DNA from 3 places in the Streptacidiphilus rugosus AM-16 genome. Region 1 is predicted to be linked to each of the others. Evidence: predicted binding sites of a transcription regulator. Region 1 holds the regulator's gene; each other region holds the start of a gene.
What was found. Region 1 encodes HrcA, which represses chaperone genes, less so after heat shock. Its sites were predicted from a motif close to TTNGCACTCNGNNNNNCNGAGTGCNAA; they were not measured.

Region 1 (5,099 bases):
TGTCCCGGCGCGAACTGACCGGAGGGCCGCTCCTCGCCGCGCAGCTTGGCGAGCCGCCGCAGCAGCTCCTCCTGCTCCGCGTCGAGCTTGCTCGGCGTCAGGACCTCGACATGCACTATCAGGTCGCCACGCCCGCCGCCGCGCAGGTGCGTGATGCCCCGGCCGTGCAGCGGGATGGACTGCCCCGACTGGGTGCCGGGCCGGATGTCGATCTCGGCCACGCCGTCCAGGGTGTCCAGCGGGACCTTCGTGCCCAGCGAGGCCGCCGTCATCGGCAGGGTCACCGTGCAGTGCAGGTCGTCTCCGCGCCGCTGGAAGATCTCGTGCGCGTTCTCGGAGATCTCCACGTACAGGTCGCCGGCCGGACCGCCGCCGGGGCCGACCTCGCCCTCGCCGGCCAGCTGGATCCGGGTGCCGTTGTCGACGCCCGCGGGGATCTTGACGGTCAGCGTCCGCCGCGCGCGCACCCGGCCGTCGCCGGCGCACTCGGGGCAGGGGGTCGGCACGACCGTGCCGAAGCCCTGGCACTGGGGGCAGGGACGCGAGGTCATGACCTGGCCGAGGAAGGACCGGGTCACCTGGGACACCTCACCGCGGCCGCGACACATGTCGCAGGTCTGCGCCGAGGTGCCGGGGGCCGCGCCCTCGCCGTTGCAGGTGGTGCAGACGACGGCGGTGTCGACCTGGATGTCCTTTGTGGTGCCGAAGGCCGCCTCCTCCAGATCGATGTCGATCCGGATCATGGCGTCCTGGCCGCGCCGGGTCCGCGAACGCGGGCCGCGCTGGCCGCCGGCCGCGCCGAAGAAGGCGTCCATGATGTCGCTGAAGCCGAAGCCCGCGCCCGTGCCGAAGCCGCCGGCCCCGCCCGCGCCGCCGGTGGCGGAGAGCGGGTCGCCGCCGAGGTCGTAGACCTGGCGCTTGTTCGGGTCCGAGAGCACCTCGTAGGCGGCGTTGATCTCCTTGAACCGCTCCTGGGTCTTCGGGTCCGGGTTGACGTCAGGATGCAGCTCACGCGCCAGCCGGCGGAAAGCCTTCTTGATCTCGTCCTGACTCGCGTCCCGTCGGACGCCGAGTACCGCGTAGTAGTCCGTGGCCACCAAAATGCTCCGCTAGTCTCCGTGTGAGGCTCGTGCCATGTCGTGTCGTGGTCTGTCAGGACCGGGTCGGACCCGGGTGAGTCCTGGGTGGACTAGGACGCGGCCAGGATCTGACCGACATACCGTGCAACCGCTCGGACAGCACCCATGGTTCCCGGGTAGTCCATCCGCGTCGGCCCGACCACCCCGAGTTTGGCGACGGTCTCATCGCCCGAACCGTAGCCCACCGAGACGACCGAGGTGGAATTCAGTCCCTCATAGGCGTTCTCGTGACCGATCCTGACCATCACTCCCGGGTCTCCGGTCTCACCCAGCAGCCGAAGCAGCACCACCTGTTCTTCCAGCGCCTCCAGGACGGGGGCGATGGTGAGGGGGAAGTCGTGCGGGAAGCGGGTCAGGTTCGCGGTGCCGCCCAGGACGACGCGCTCCTCGGTCTGCTCGACCAGCGCCTCGTACAGAGTGGACAGCACGGTCGTGACCGCGGCCCGGTCCTGGTGCGGGAAGCTCTCAGGGAGATCCTGCAGCAGCGTCGGCACCTCGGCGAAGCGGCGACCGGCCGCCCGCGCGTTGAGCCTGCTGCGCAGGTCCCCCAGCATCGCCTCGCCGACCTGGCTCGGGCAGTCGACCAGCCGCTGCTCGACCCGTCCGGTGTCGGTGATCAGCACCAGCATCACCCGGGTCGGCGTCAGCGCGACCAGCTCGACGTGCCGGACCGTGGAACGGGTGAGCGAGGGGTACTGGACCACCGCCACCTGTCTGGTCAGCTGCGCCAGCAGCCGCACCGTGCGGGCGACGACGTCGTCGAGGTCCACCGCGTGGTCGAGGAAGCTGGTGATCGCCCGGCGCTCGGCCGTCGACAGCGGCTTGACCTCCGTCAGCCGGTCGACGAAGAGCCGGTATCCCTTGTCGGTGGGCACCCGTCCGGCACTGGTGTGCGGCTGGTGGATGTAGCCCTCCTCCTCGAGGACGGCCATGTCGTTACGGACGGTAGCCGAGGAGACACCGAGGTTGTGGCGTTCGACCAGCGCCTTGGAGCCGACCGGCTCCTCGGTGCCCACGTAGTCCTGCACGATGGCGCGCAGCACCGCGAGCTTGCGGTCGTCGAGCCGACGCTCCTCGCGCACGGGCACGCACCTCCAGTCGTCCGGTCCAGCAGTCGTCCGGCCCGGCGGTCGTCCGGTCCGGTCGGGCGGTCCAGCAGGTCCGACGCCCCGGCGGTCGGGGGCCGGGCGCCTTGATCCCGTCACTACACCTGTCCTGGCACTCTTGACATACGAGTGCCAGCATTCGTCGTGTGCCAGTGTAAGCGCGAGGGTCCGCGACCGGAACGTCTGGACCTCGTCAGACGTACCACATAGCGAGGGCGCCACGGCAGAATTGCACCCGCAGTTCACCGCCCAGGAGGGACACCATGTCCAGGACTCGTTTCGCACCGGACCGCGGGCTGACCACGCGCATGCTGATCACGATGTTCATGATCGGCCTGCTGTTCGTGGCCTTCGTCGGCGTGCTGCTGGTGGCCCTGCGCGGGATGTGGCCCCTGGTCGTCATCATCGCGGGCGGACTCTTCATCGCCCAGTTCTGGTTCAGCGACAAGATCGCCGCCTTCAGCATGGGCGCCCGCGAGGTCACCCCCCAGGACTACCCGGAGCTGCACGGCGCCATCGACCGCCTGTGCGCGCTCGCGGACATGTCCAAGCCGAAGGTCGCCGTCGCGCAGAGTGACATCCCGAACGCGTTCGCGACCGGCCGGAACGAGAAGAACGCCGTCGTCTGCGTCACCACCGGTCTGCTGCGCCGCCTCGAGCCGGAGGAGCTGGAGGGCGTGCTGGCCCACGAGCTCTCGCACGTCGCCCACCGCGACGTCGCGGTGATGACCATCGCCGGCTTCCTCGGCGTGCTGGCCGGCATCATCACCCGCGTCGGCCTCCAGTTCGGCATGTTCGGCGGCTTCGACCGTCGCGACAGCCGCGACAACGACAACACCGCGATCGCGATGCTCGCCGTCATCGCGATCAGCGCCGTCGTCTACGCCATCAGCTTCCTGCTGACCCGCCTGCTCTCCCGCTACCGCGAGCTGTCCGCCGACCGCTCGGCCGCGCTGCTGACCGGCAAGCCCTCGGCGCTCGCCTCGGCGCTCACCAAGGTCACCGGCGACATCGGCGCGATCCCGACGCAGGACCTGCGCCAGGCCCAGCCGTTCAACGCCTTCTACTTCGCCCCGGCCCTGTCCGCGCGCGCGGTCGCCAGCAACGCCTTCTCCACCCACCCGTCGCTCCAGCAGCGCCTGGAGCAGCTCGGCAGGATCTCCACCGAACTCGGCCGCGGCTGACACCGACCGCGCTGCACCGCCTGCCACCTGCACCGCCTGGCCACCTGCACCACCTATGACCTGCACCACCCATGACCTGCACCGCCCAATACCCGCACCGCCCACTACCTGCACCGCCGCCGAGAGGACAGAGACTCCGATGGGTTTCCTGGACGCCCTTCTGGGCCGGACCAAGCCGGTCAAGCCCGATCTGGACCAGCTCTTCGGCCTCCCCTCGGCCGCCATCACCCTGGAGGCCGCCGCGGGCTTCAAGCCCACCGGCGTCGGCTCGGTCTGCTTCGCCGCGGCCGAGGGCGGTGCGTTCGCCACGGTCCAGCAGGACGTCCAGGCGCTCCTGGACGCCGACACCGGACGCGGCGGCCAACCGGTCGAGCTGACCCCGCGCGACGCGTACGGCTACACCTGGCTCACCTCGCGTCAGGACCCGGAGGACATCGTCTCCCTGGTCAACGACGTCCACGCGGTCAACTCCGCCCTGGAGTCCCAGGGCTTCGGCCCGCAACTGCTCTGCTCGCTGGTCAACTTCGCCGACGCGCAGGGCCGCAGGTTCGCCCTGGTCTACCTCTACAAGCGGGGCTCCTTCTACCCCTTCGCCCCGCTGCCGGGCGAGAAGCGGGACAACCCGCTGGAGCTGCAGATCAAGGCGATGCTCGGCAACGACCTGCGACTGGAGCAGGATCTGACCCGCTGGTTCCCGGTCTGGGGCGCGCCCGGTCTGTAATGATCGGTCGGTGAGCCGATACGACCCCCGTGGACTGACCGACCTGACGCCGCCGTGGAAGCAGCCCTCCACGGTGCCCGAACTGCCCGCCGAGCGGGACCTGGTGGTCGAGGAGGCGTCGACCGGCTTCTGCGGCGCGGTGATCCGCTGCGAGAAGACCGCCGAGGGCTTCACCGTCACGCTGGAGGACCGGCACGGCAAGCTCCGGGTCTTCCCGCTCGTCCCGCGCGGCTTCCTGGTCGACGGTCGGCCGGTGACCCTGGTGCGCCCGCAGCCGGGCGGCCCGTCGAGGCCGCAGGGCCCCTCCCGGACGGCCTCCGGCTCCGTGGCGGTGGCCGGCACGAAGGCGCGCGTCGCACTGCCGAGCCGGATCTACGTCGAGGGCCGCCACGACGCCGAACTGGTCGAACGGGTCTGGGGCGACGACCTGCGGATCGAGGGCGTGGTCGTCGAGTACCTGGAGGGCATCGACGACCTCCCGGCGATCGTGGCCGAGTTCGGGCCGGAACCCGGACGTCGGCTCGGCGTGCTGGTGGACCACCTGGTGCCCGGCTCGAAGGAGTCCCGCATCGCGGCACAGGTCACCGGCGCGCACGTGCTGGTCGTCGGCCACCCGTTCATCGACATCTGGGCGGCCGTCAAACCCGCCGCCGTGGGCATCCCGGCCTGGCCGGACGTGCCGCGCGGCGAGGACTGGAAGACGGGCGTCTGCGCCCGCCTGGGATGGCCGCTGGACACCCCGGAGGCGTGGCGCCGCATCCGCGGCTCGGTCCGCTCCTACAAGGACCTCGACCCGGCCCTGCTCGGCCGGGTCGAGGAACTGATCGACTTCGTCACCGCACCGTGAGACGCACCACCCTGAGACGTACTGCCCTGGGACTCGTCGCCCTGAGACTCGTCGCCCCGGGACGCAGCGGGTGGGTCACAGCGCGGGGTAGGCCGGGAACGA
Region 2 (5,099 bases), 4.4 Mb from region 1:
CGCGCCCCCGGAGGGCTTTCCTGCGGCGGAGACCCGCCCCCGTGAGCCGTGCGACGATCTCCCTGCTGCGGACCGGCGTCGCACCCAACTCGACCGCCGCCGCGTACAGCCGTTCCGGCACGTCGTAGTGGTCGCCGTCGAAACCTCGTTCGGGCACACCCAGGCGGCGCGCGAAGGCGTGCAGCTCGTCGAAGGACGCGTCCGAGACCAGGTGCGACCAGAGGCGGCCGTGGCCGGGCCAGCTCGGGGGGTCGATGAGGATCACGGGGTCAGCTCGCCGACCGCCGAGACCACGACGCCCTCCTTGCCGCAGACCCAGTGCGGGTCCGGGCCGAGCTCGGGCTCGACGCTCAGCGCGTGCGGGTCGCCGTCGGCCGCGCACACCGTGCAGAGGGGCCAGCGGCCCCAGCCCTCCAACAGGCCGTCCTGCACGTCCTGGGCGACCAGACCCAGGACGTAGTCCACCCCGTCCGGCCACTGCTCCACCCACCAGCGCCGCTGCGCGATCGCGTCCTCCAGCAGCGAGACGACCGCGGCGTCCGCGACGTCCCGCGCGGTCAGATCCCGCACCAGCGCGCTCCGCGCGCCGTGCAGGGCCGTCTCCAGTGCGTTCTCCATAGCGTCCAGTCTCCCGCATGCCCCCAGGGGCGCGAGGCTCTCCTGACATGCGCCTCGGGCGCGGGAGCGCGACAGGTGACGACGGAGGGCTGTTGACACTGTCCAGGGGCGCGGGGCTGAGCCGACATGCGCCTCCGGCGCGTGGGCGCGACAAGCCACCCACGCAGGTGGAGCCCCGAAGGTTCAGGCCCATCCGCATGTCAGTGGTTTTTTGCGCAGTCCCCGCGCGCCTTGGGCACTGCCTGGTTTCTCGCCTGCGCGCCGCTCCCCTGACGGTGCCGCCAAAGGCCGAAGGACGGCCCACCCGGCAGGGTGGGCCGTCCTTCGAACGTCAGGCAGGCTTTCCGATCCGTCAGGATCAGAAGTCCATGTCGCCGCCCGGCATGCCGCCACCGGCCGGGGCGCCGGCCTTCTCGGGCTTGTCGGCGATGACGGCCTCGGTGGTGAGGAAGAGCGCGGCGATCGACGCCGCGTTCTGCAGCGCGGAGCGCGTCACCTTGGCCGGGTCGATGATGCCCGCGGCGATGAGGTCGACGTACTCGTTGGACGCGGCGTTCAGGCCGTGACCGGCGGGCAGGTTGCGGACCTTCTCCACCACGACGCCGCCCTCGAGGCCGGCGTTGGTCGCGATCTGCTTGATCGGGGCCTCGAGCGCCACGCGGACGATGTTGGCGCCAGTGGCCTCGTCGCCCTCCAGCTCCAGCTTCTCGAACGCGACACCGGCCTGCAGCAGCGCCACGCCACCACCGGCGACGATGCCCTCCTCGACGGCCGCCTTCGCGTTGCGAACGGCGTCCTCGATGCGGTGCTTGCGCTCCTTGAGCTCGACCTCGGTGGCCGCGCCCGCCTTGATGACGGCGACGCCACCGGCCAGCTTGGCCAGGCGCTCCTGCAGCTTCTCGCGGTCGTAGTCCGAGTCGCTGTTCTCGATCTCGGCACGGATCTGCGCCACGCGGCCCGCGACCTGGTCGCTCTCGCCGGCGCCGTCCACGATGGTGGTCTCGTCCTTGGTGACGACGACCTTGCGGGCGCGGCCGAGCAGCTCCAGACCGGCGTTCTCCAGCTTGAGACCGACCTCCTCGGAGATGACCTGGCCGCCGGTGAGGATGGCGATGTCGCCCAGCATGGCCTTGCGACGGTCACCGAAGCCCGGGGCCTTGACGGCGACGGACTTGAAGGTGCCACGGATCTTGTTGACCACCAGGGTGGAGAGCGCCTCGCCCTCGACGTCCTCGGCGATGATCAGCAGCGGCTTGCCGGACTGCATGACCTTCTCCAGCAGCGGCAGCAGGTCCTTGATGCCGCCGATCTTGGAGTTGGCGATCAGGATGTAGGGGTCCTCGAACGAGGTCTCCATGCGCTCCAGGTCGGTGGCGAAGTACGCCGAGATGAAGCCCTTGTCGAAGCGCATACCCTCGGTGAGCTCCAGCTCCAGACCGAAGGTCTGGGACTCCTCGACGGTGATGACGCCTTCCTTGCCGACCTTGTCCATGGCCTCGGCGATGAGCTCGCCGATCTGGGTGTCAGCGGCGGAGATGGAGGCGGTGGAGGCGATCTGCTCCTTGGTCTCCACGTCCTTGGCCTGCTCGAGCAGCTGGGCGGAGACGGCCTCGACGGCCTTCTCGATGCCGCGCTTCAGAGCCATCGGGTTGGCGCCGGCGGCGACGTTGCGCAGACCCTCGCGGACGAGCGCCTGGGCCAGCACGGTGGCGGTGGTGGTGCCGTCACCCGCGACGTCGTCGGTCTTCTTGGCGACCTCCTTGACGAGCTCGGCGCCGATCTTCTCGTACGGGTCCTCGAGCTCGATCTCCTTGGCGATGGAGACACCGTCGTTGGTGATCGTGGGGGCGCCCCACTTCTTCTCCAGGACGACGTTGCGGCCCTTGGGGCCCAGCGTGACCTTGACGGCGTCGGCGAGCTGGTTCATACCGCGCTCGAGGCCACGACGGGCCTCTTCGTCGAACGCAATGATCTTGGCCATGGAAGCGGTCCTCCTGGACAGACTGGCTGCTTCGGACCGCGCTGGCGCCCGCGACGGACGGCACCGGCCTTCGGCGGTTCCTTCCCGCCGCGCCCAGAGCCTCACCGACTCGGCCCGTTGTCACTCTCTACCTCAGAGTGCTAACGCCAATGATTAGCACTCGACCCCCCTGAGTGCAAGCGACTCAGCATGCGACTCAGTACGCAGCCCGACGGCAGAACGGCCCCCACCCGTGCGGGTGGGGGCCGTTCAGGAAGACCTGCGTGGATGCATCGTTTCGCCGGGATGAGCTGGAACGAGCTCTGCGGGTCCTGATTCAGTCAGCGGTCGCCGGCTGCCGTGGGTGCGTTACGCGGTCACGCGGACCATGTCCGCCTGCGGGCCCTTCTGGCCCTGCGAGATCTCGAACTCAACCCGCTGGCCCTCTTCGAGCGACCGGTACCCGTCCATCTGGATCGCGCTGTAGTGGACGAACACGTCCGCACCACCGTCGACCGCGATGAAGCCGTACCCCTTCTCCGCGTTGAACCATTTGACGGTGCCCTGAGCCATTCCAAACTCCCCTATTGTGCTGGCCCTTTCACGGTCCGCACACCGCGAACCGGACCGGGCGGAACGCTGCGGGCTGCAGACGCCAAGCCCCGATCGACGCTGAATGTATCCACTCCGCTGCCCTGAGCAACAGAGCACAAGCCGGGGAATTCTCAGGAGAAGTTAAGAGACATTCGCAGCATCAACCCGCAAAGGGGAGCAATTCGGGCCGGACATATCGGACGGGTCCGACATATTGCCGCTCGAAAAAGAATGGATCGACCGCCTCGACGGACGGGACAGGAGCACTCTACTCCTCTTAAACATCAGGAAATGACGAAGTCGGTGCACCCCTGCCAGGGGTGCACCGACTTCGTGCGCCTGTCGGCGAAGCTGTCAGCAGCCGCCGGCGACCGCCGGGATGATCGACACGCCGGCGCCTTCCGGCGTGGCCGTCTCCAGGCCGTCGGCGAAGCGCACGTCGTCCTCGTTCACGTAGACGTTCACGAAGCGGCGCAGCTTGCCGTTGTCGTCCAGCAGCCGGGCGGCGATGCCCGCGTGGTTGGCCTCCAGGTCCTTGATCACCTCGGCCAGCGTGGCGCCCTCGGCCTTCACCTCGGCGCTGCCGCCGGTGTAGGTGCGCAGGATGGTGGGGATGCGGACGTTGACGCTCATGCGAGGCCTGCCTCTCGGAACGAGTCAAGGGTGGGGCGGATGACGGCGGTCGGGCGGGCGGCGTCCGCCACGGCCTCCAGGGTCTTCAGGCCGTCGCCGGTGTTGAGCACGACGGTCTCGGCGGCCGGGTCGAGCACACCGCTCTCGATCAGCTTGCGCAGCACGCCGACGGTCACGCCACCCGCAGTCTCGGCGAAGATGCCCTCGGTGCGCGCCAGCAGGCCGATCGCGTCGACGACCTGCTCGTCGTCGACGTCCTCGACGGCGCCGCCGGTGCGGCGGACGATGTCGAGCACGTAGATGCCGTCGGCCGGGTTTCCGATGGCCAGCGACTTGGCGATGGTGTCCGGCTTCTGCGGGCGGACCACGTCGTGGCCGGCCTTGAAGGCGGCGGAGACGGGCGAGCAGCCCTCTGCCTGGGCTCCGAAGATCTTGTAGGGCTTCTCTTCCACCAGACCGAGGGCGATGAGCTCCTTGAGGCCCTTGTCGATCTTCGTCAGCTGCGAGCCGGACGCGATCGGGATCACCAGCTGGTCCGGGATCCGCCAGCCGAGCTGCTCGCAGATCTCGTAGGCCAGCGTCTTGGAGCCCTCGCCGTAGTAGGGGCGCAGGTTGACGTTGACGAAGCCCCAGCCCTCGCCGGCCGGGTCGCCGATCAGCTCGGAGCAGAAGCGGTTCACGTCGTCGTAGTTGCCGTCGATGCCGACGACGTCGCCGCCGTAGATCGCGGCCATGACGACCTTGCCGGCCTCCAGGTCGTGCGGGATGAAGACGCAGGCGCGCAGCCCGGTGCGGGCCGCGGCGGCGGTGACCGCGCCGGCCAGGTTGCCGGTGGAGGAGCAGGAGAGCGTGGTGAAGCCGAAGGTGCGGGCGGCCTCGACGGCGATGGCCACGACCCGGTCCTTGAAGGAGTGGGTCGGGTTGCCGGAGTCGTCCTTGACGTAGAGGGAGCCGGTGACGCCGAGCTCGCGGGCCAGGTTGTTCGCCTTGACCAGCTTGGTCAGGCCCGGGTTGAGGCTGGGGCGCTCGGCGACGTCGGGCGAGACGGGCAGCAGCGGGGCGTAGCGCCAGATGTTGGCGGGGCCGTTCTCGATCTGCTTGCGCAGGCCCTCCGGGTCGCCGGCCGGGAGCTCGTAGGCGACCTCGAGCGGCCCGAAGCACTCGGTGCAGGCGAAGTCGGGGGCGAGGGGGGTGCGTGCTCCGCACTCGCGACAGGACAGGGCCACAGCGGGGCCGAAGGCGTCGGGGGCGACGGTGTGGCTGACAGGAGCCATGATGGCGAGAACCTCTCTCC
Region 3 (5,099 bases), 810 kb from region 1:
CCCGTCCCAGGTCCGGCAGCGTCAGCGCGACGATCTCGCGGGCGACGCCCGCAGCCAGCGGTACCACGGCGACGCCGTCGGTCCGGGTCGCCGCCAGGGCGAGCTCGGGCAGCACGGCCACGCCCAGACCGGCGGCGACCAGGCCGAGCACGGCCGGGTAGTCGTCGGTCGCGAAGTCGATCCGCGGGGTGAAGCCCGCGGCCTCGCACAGGTCCACGAGATGTCCGCGGCACTGCGGGCAACCGGCGATCCACGGCTCGTCCGCGAGGACGGCCAGGTCGCCCGCCTCGGCCTGCCCGGCGAGGGCGTGACCCTCCGGCACCAGCGCGACCAGCGGGTCGCGCCGCAGGTGCGTGACCGCGAGGTCGCTCCAGTCCTCCGGCTCGGTGCTCGCCCCCGCCGCTCTGGGGTACCTGAACGCCAGCACGACCTCGCACTCCGCCGCGCGGAGCATGCCCACGGAGTCCGGTGGCTCGGCCTCGGTGAGCGAGACCTTGACCCCCGGCCGCTCGGCGCGGAGCGCGGCGACGGCGGCGGGTACGAGGGTGGCGCTCGCGGTCGGGAACGAGACCAGGCGCACGCGCCCGGCCCGCAGCCCGGCGATGCCGGCGAGCTCGTCCTCCGCGGCGGTCAGCCCGGCGAGGATGCCCGCGGCGTGCCCGGCCAGCACCTCCCCGGCCTCGCTCAGCGCGACGCCGCGGCCGACGCGGACGACGAGCGGGGTGCCGACGGACTTCTCCAGCGCCTTCATCTGCTGGCTGATGGCCGGCTGCGTCAGCCCGAGCTCGCGTGCGGCGGCGGAGAAGCTGCCCTGCCGGGCGACGGCGCGGAGCACTCTCAGATGACGGGCCTCGATCACGGTCCTCAGCATAGGCAGCCCCCAACGGGCGCACCTCACAGCGGAGGGTCAGTGGCAACCACCCAGGGGGGCGCGGGGAACTGCGCGACAAGCCACCCACCCAGGTGGCAGGCCGAACGCGCAGGGCCGTCCGCACACGGTGGTTTCTCGCGCAGTTCCCCGCGCCCCTGAGGTGTTGCCACTTAACCTTGCTGGTCATGGGAACGCTTGTGTCAGTCAACGTGGGCCGCGCGGAAGCGACCGTGCACTCCGAGGTCGGGGCGACCGGGATCGGGAAGACGCCCGTCGCCGGGCCGGTGCAGGTCACCGCGCCCCTGGCGGTCAAGGGGGTGAGCGGGCTCGCCGGTGACGTCGTGTGTGACGACCGGTTCCACGGCGGCGTGGACCAGGCCGTGTACGCGTACGCACGCGAGGAGCTGGACGCGTGGGCCGCCGAGCTCGGCCGGGAACTGCGGGACGGGATGTTCGGGGAGAACCTGACGACCACCGGGCTCGCCGTGTCCGACGCCGTGATCGGAGAGCGCTGGCGGATCGGCGAAAGCCTGCTGCTGGAGGTCAGCGCGACGCGGATCCCGTGCCGGACCTTCGCCGGGTGGATGGACGAGGCGCAGTGGGTCAAGCGCTTCACCGAGCGGGCGCGGCCCGGCGCGTACCTCCGGGTGATCACACCGGGGCCGGTCGCCGTCGGCGACGTGATCACCGTCGTGCACCGTCCGGACCACGGCATCACCTCCGCCGACGTCACCCGCGCGCTCTCCGCCCGGGCGCCGGAACTGCTGCCCGCCATCGCCGCGCTGGAGACGCTCGGCGTCGCGTACCGGGACGCCGCCGCGAACCGGCTCAAGGCCGCCGCCGGGGCCTGAAACGCCGGAAGCCCGGCGCCCCCTCGGGGGCGCCGGGCTTCGGGACTGACGGGTGTCAGTGGGAGTGGCCGTGGCCACCGTGCGAGTGGCCAGCGGCGGCCTGCTCCTCTTCCTTCTTCTCGACGACCAGGGTCTCGGTCGTGAGCAGCAGGGAGGCGATGGACGCGGCGTTCTCCAGCGCGGAGCGGGTCACCTTGACCGGGTCGATGACGCCGGCCTTGACCAGGTCGCCGTACTCGCCGGTCGCGGCGTTGTAGCCCTCGCGGACGTCGCCCAGCTCGGCCACCTTCGTGGTGATGACGTAGCCCTCGAGGCCCGCGTTCTGGGCGATCCAGCGCAGCGGCTCGACCAGGGCGCGGCGGACGACGGAGACGCCCACGGCCTCGTCGCCGGCCAGGCCCAGGCCGCCGTCGAGCACCTTCTGCGCGTGGACCAGGGAGGCGCCACCGCCGGCGACGATGCCCTCCTCGACCGCGGCGCGGGTCGCCGAGATGGCGTCCTCGAGACGGTGCTTCTTCTCCTTGAGCTCGACCTCGGTGGCCGCGCCGACCTTGATGACGCAGACGCCGCCGGCCAGCTTGGCCAGGCGCTCCTGCAGCTTCTCGCGGTCCCAGTCGGAGTCGGTGCCCTCGATCTCGGCCTTGATCTGCGCGACGCGGCCCGCGACCTCCTCGGAGGAGCCGGCGCCGTCGACGATCGTGGTGTCGTCCTTGGAGACGGTCACGCGGCGGGCGGAGCCCAGCACGTCCAGACCGGCCTGGTCGAGCTTGAGGCCGACCTCCTCGGCGATGACGGTCGCACCGGTCAGCGTGGCGATGTCGCCCAGCATGGCCTTGCGGCGGTCGCCGAAGCCGGGGGCCTTGACGGCCACGGCGTTGAAGGTGCCACGGATCTTGTTGACGACGAGGGTGGAGAGCGCCTCGCCCTCGACGTCCTCGGCGATGATCAGCAGCGGCTTGGAGCCACCGCCCTGGAGGATCTTCTCCAGCAGCGGGAGCAGGTCCTGGATCGAGGAGATCTTGCCCTGGTGGACGAGGATGTACGGGTCCTCGAGCACGGCCTCCATGCGCTCCTGGTCCGTGGTCATGTAGGGCGACAGGTAACCCTTGTCGAACTGCATGCCCTCGGTGAACTCGAGCTCCAGGCCGAAGGTGTTGGACTCCTCGACGGTGATGACACCGTCCTTGCCCACCTTGTCCATGGCCTCGGCGATGAGCTCGCCGACCTGCTGGTCCTGGGCGGACAGCGCGGCGACGGCGGCGATGTCCTCCTTGCCCTCGACCTCGCGGGCGACGGAGAGCAGGTGCTCGGAGACGGCCTTGACGGCGGCGTCGATGCCGCGCTTCAGGCTCGCCGGACCGGCGCCGGCGGCGACGTTGCGCAGACCCTCGTTGACGAGCGCCTGGGCCAGCACGGTGGCGGTGGTGGTGCCGTCGCCCGCGACGTCGTTGGTCTTGGTGGCGACCTCCTTGACGAGCTGCGCGCCAAGGTTCTCGTACGGGTCGTCCAGCTCGACCTCACGGGCGATGGTCACGCCGTCGTTGGTGATGGTCGGGGCGCCGAACTTCTTGTCGATGACGACGTTGCGGCCCTTGGGGCCGATCGTCACCTTGACCGTGTCGGCCAGCTTGTTGACACCGCGCTCCAGCGAGCGGCGGGCGTCCTCGTCGAACTGCAGGATCTTCGCCATGCCTAGGGGTTCCCTCTCGAACAACCGCGCCCCGGGCCCCGTGTACGGGTCCCGGGGCGGGTCACGACTTAGCCGTCTTGACGGTCAGGTCAGTGGAGCTGACTTACTTCTCGATGATCGCGAGCACGTCGCGGGCCGAGAGGACCAGGTACTCCTGGCCGTTGTACTTGACCTCGGTGCCGCCGTACTTGCTGTACAGGACGACGTCGCCCACGGCGACGTCCAGCGGCAGACGCTGGCCGTCCTCGAAGCGACCCGGGCCCACGGCGAGGACGACGCCCTCCTGGGGCTTCTCCTTCGCGGTGTCCGGGATGACCAGGCCGGAGGCCGTGGTCTGCTCGGCGTCGAGCGGCTGGACCACGATGCGGTCCTCAAGCGGCTTGATGGCAACCTTGGAGCTGGTGGTCGTCACGATCCGACCTCCCCCTTCGGAGATCCGGGGTACACATGTCTTGGGGCGTGAAGACATGGCATGCCCGTCGTCGCGGTGCCGGACGTGCCGTTTCACGCTTAGCGCTCTCTGGTGGAGAGTGCCAACGACGACAGTAGGCGGCGCTTAGCACTCAGTCAACCAGAGTGCCAACGCGTTGCTTATGTCCCCGCCCCGGCCAGGCCGTTCCGGGCCCGAACCCGGCCTGCTGCCCGGGCGTGTCGCAGGGGTCGCCGCCGCGGCCCGGCCGACCCGCGAGAATGGGGCCGTGGAGATCGACGCGTTTGCCGCCCTGATGACGGACGAGGGCCAGGCCCTGCTCACCGAGCTCAAGGACTACTCGCCCGCCGACGAGCTCGCGCTGGCCACGCGACTGCGGCGCTCGTACGAGGCGGGGCTGGTCTCGGCCGCGCTCGCGCAGGCGCGGCTGCGCAGCCGGGCGGCGGCCAAGTTCGGGGCGGACGCGGAGCGGATGTACTTCACGCCCAACGGCGTCGAGCAGTCCACCCGGTCGGGTGTCGCGCAGTGGCGCGCGCAGCGGTTCACTGCGCTGGGGGTCCGCTCCGTCGCGGACCTCTGCTCGGGGATCGGCGGTGACGCCATCGCCCTGGCCCGGGCCGGGATCCGGGTGCTGGCCGTGGACCGGGACGAGGCCGCCTGCGCCGCCGCGGAAGCCAACGCGCGGGCGCTGGGGCTGGCGGATCTGATCGAGACCCGCTGCGCCGACGTCGCCGAGGTCGACACCGTCGGCTACGACGCCGTGTTCGTCGATCCCGCGCGCCGAGGGGGCCGCGGCAGGATCTTCGATCCCGAGGCGTACTCGCCGCCGCTCAGCTGGGCCGTGGAGGCCGCCAGGCGCGCGCCCTTCGCCGCGCTCAAGGTCGCCCCCGGGATCCCGCACGAGGCCGTGCCGGAGGACGCCGAGGTGGAGTGGGTGTCCGACGGCGGGGACGTGAAGGAGGCCGTGCTCTGGTTCGGCACGAAGGCCCCCCAGCCCCACCGGGCGACCCTGCTGCCCGCCGGCGCGAGCCTGACCGGCGGACGGCTCCCCGACCCTCCGGCCGGACCGGTCCTGAGCTACCTCTACGAACCGGACGGCGCGGTGATCCGCGCCCATCTGGTCGCCGAGGTGGCCGCACAGCTCGGCGACGCGACGCTGATCGACCCGACGATCGCCTATCTGACCAGTGATCAGCTGACCGCGACCCCTTACGCGACGGCCTACAGGATCACCGACGTGCTGCCGTTCAACCTGAA

Region 2: the regulator HrcA is predicted to act here: its motif matches at 2,753-2,779, upstream of groL (chaperonin GroEL).
Region 3: the regulator HrcA is predicted to act here: its motif matches at 3,969-3,995, upstream of groES (co-chaperone GroES).

Annotation. Positions count from the first base shown of each region.
Region 1 is NZ_JQMJ01000004.1:2,533,534-2,538,632, forward strand. Features, by position in the region: gene dnaJ (molecular chaperone DnaJ) at 1-1,097, opposite strand, end outside; gene hrcA (heat-inducible transcriptional repressor HrcA) at 1,190-2,221, opposite strand; gene htpX (zinc metalloprotease HtpX) at 2,509-3,429, shown strand; gene pspAB (PspA-associated protein PspAB) at 3,569-4,150, shown strand; gene BS83_RS20615 (DUF3097 domain-containing protein) at 4,161-4,997, shown strand; gene BS83_RS44060 (pectinesterase family protein) at 5,073-5,099, opposite strand, start outside.
Region 2 is NZ_JQMJ01000004.1:6,940,091-6,945,189, forward strand. Features, by position in the region: gene BS83_RS46060 (DUF4031 domain-containing protein) at 1-265, opposite strand, end outside; gene BS83_RS46065 (hypothetical protein) at 262-618, opposite strand; gene groL (chaperonin GroEL) at 977-2,599, opposite strand; gene BS83_RS40275 (cold-shock protein) at 2,948-3,151, opposite strand; gene BS83_RS40280 (MoaD/ThiS family protein) at 3,527-3,805, opposite strand; gene thrC (threonine synthase) at 3,802-5,099, opposite strand, start outside; SAM riboswitch class I at 5,097-5,099, opposite strand, start outside.
Region 3 is NZ_JQMJ01000004.1:3,340,901-3,345,999, forward strand. Features, by position in the region: gene BS83_RS23970 (LysR family transcriptional regulator) at 1-859, opposite strand, end outside; gene BS83_RS23975 (MOSC domain-containing protein) at 1,057-1,722, shown strand; gene groL (chaperonin GroEL) at 1,778-3,412, opposite strand; gene groES (co-chaperone GroES) at 3,516-3,824, opposite strand; gene BS83_RS23990 (class I SAM-dependent methyltransferase) at 4,138-5,099, shown strand, end outside.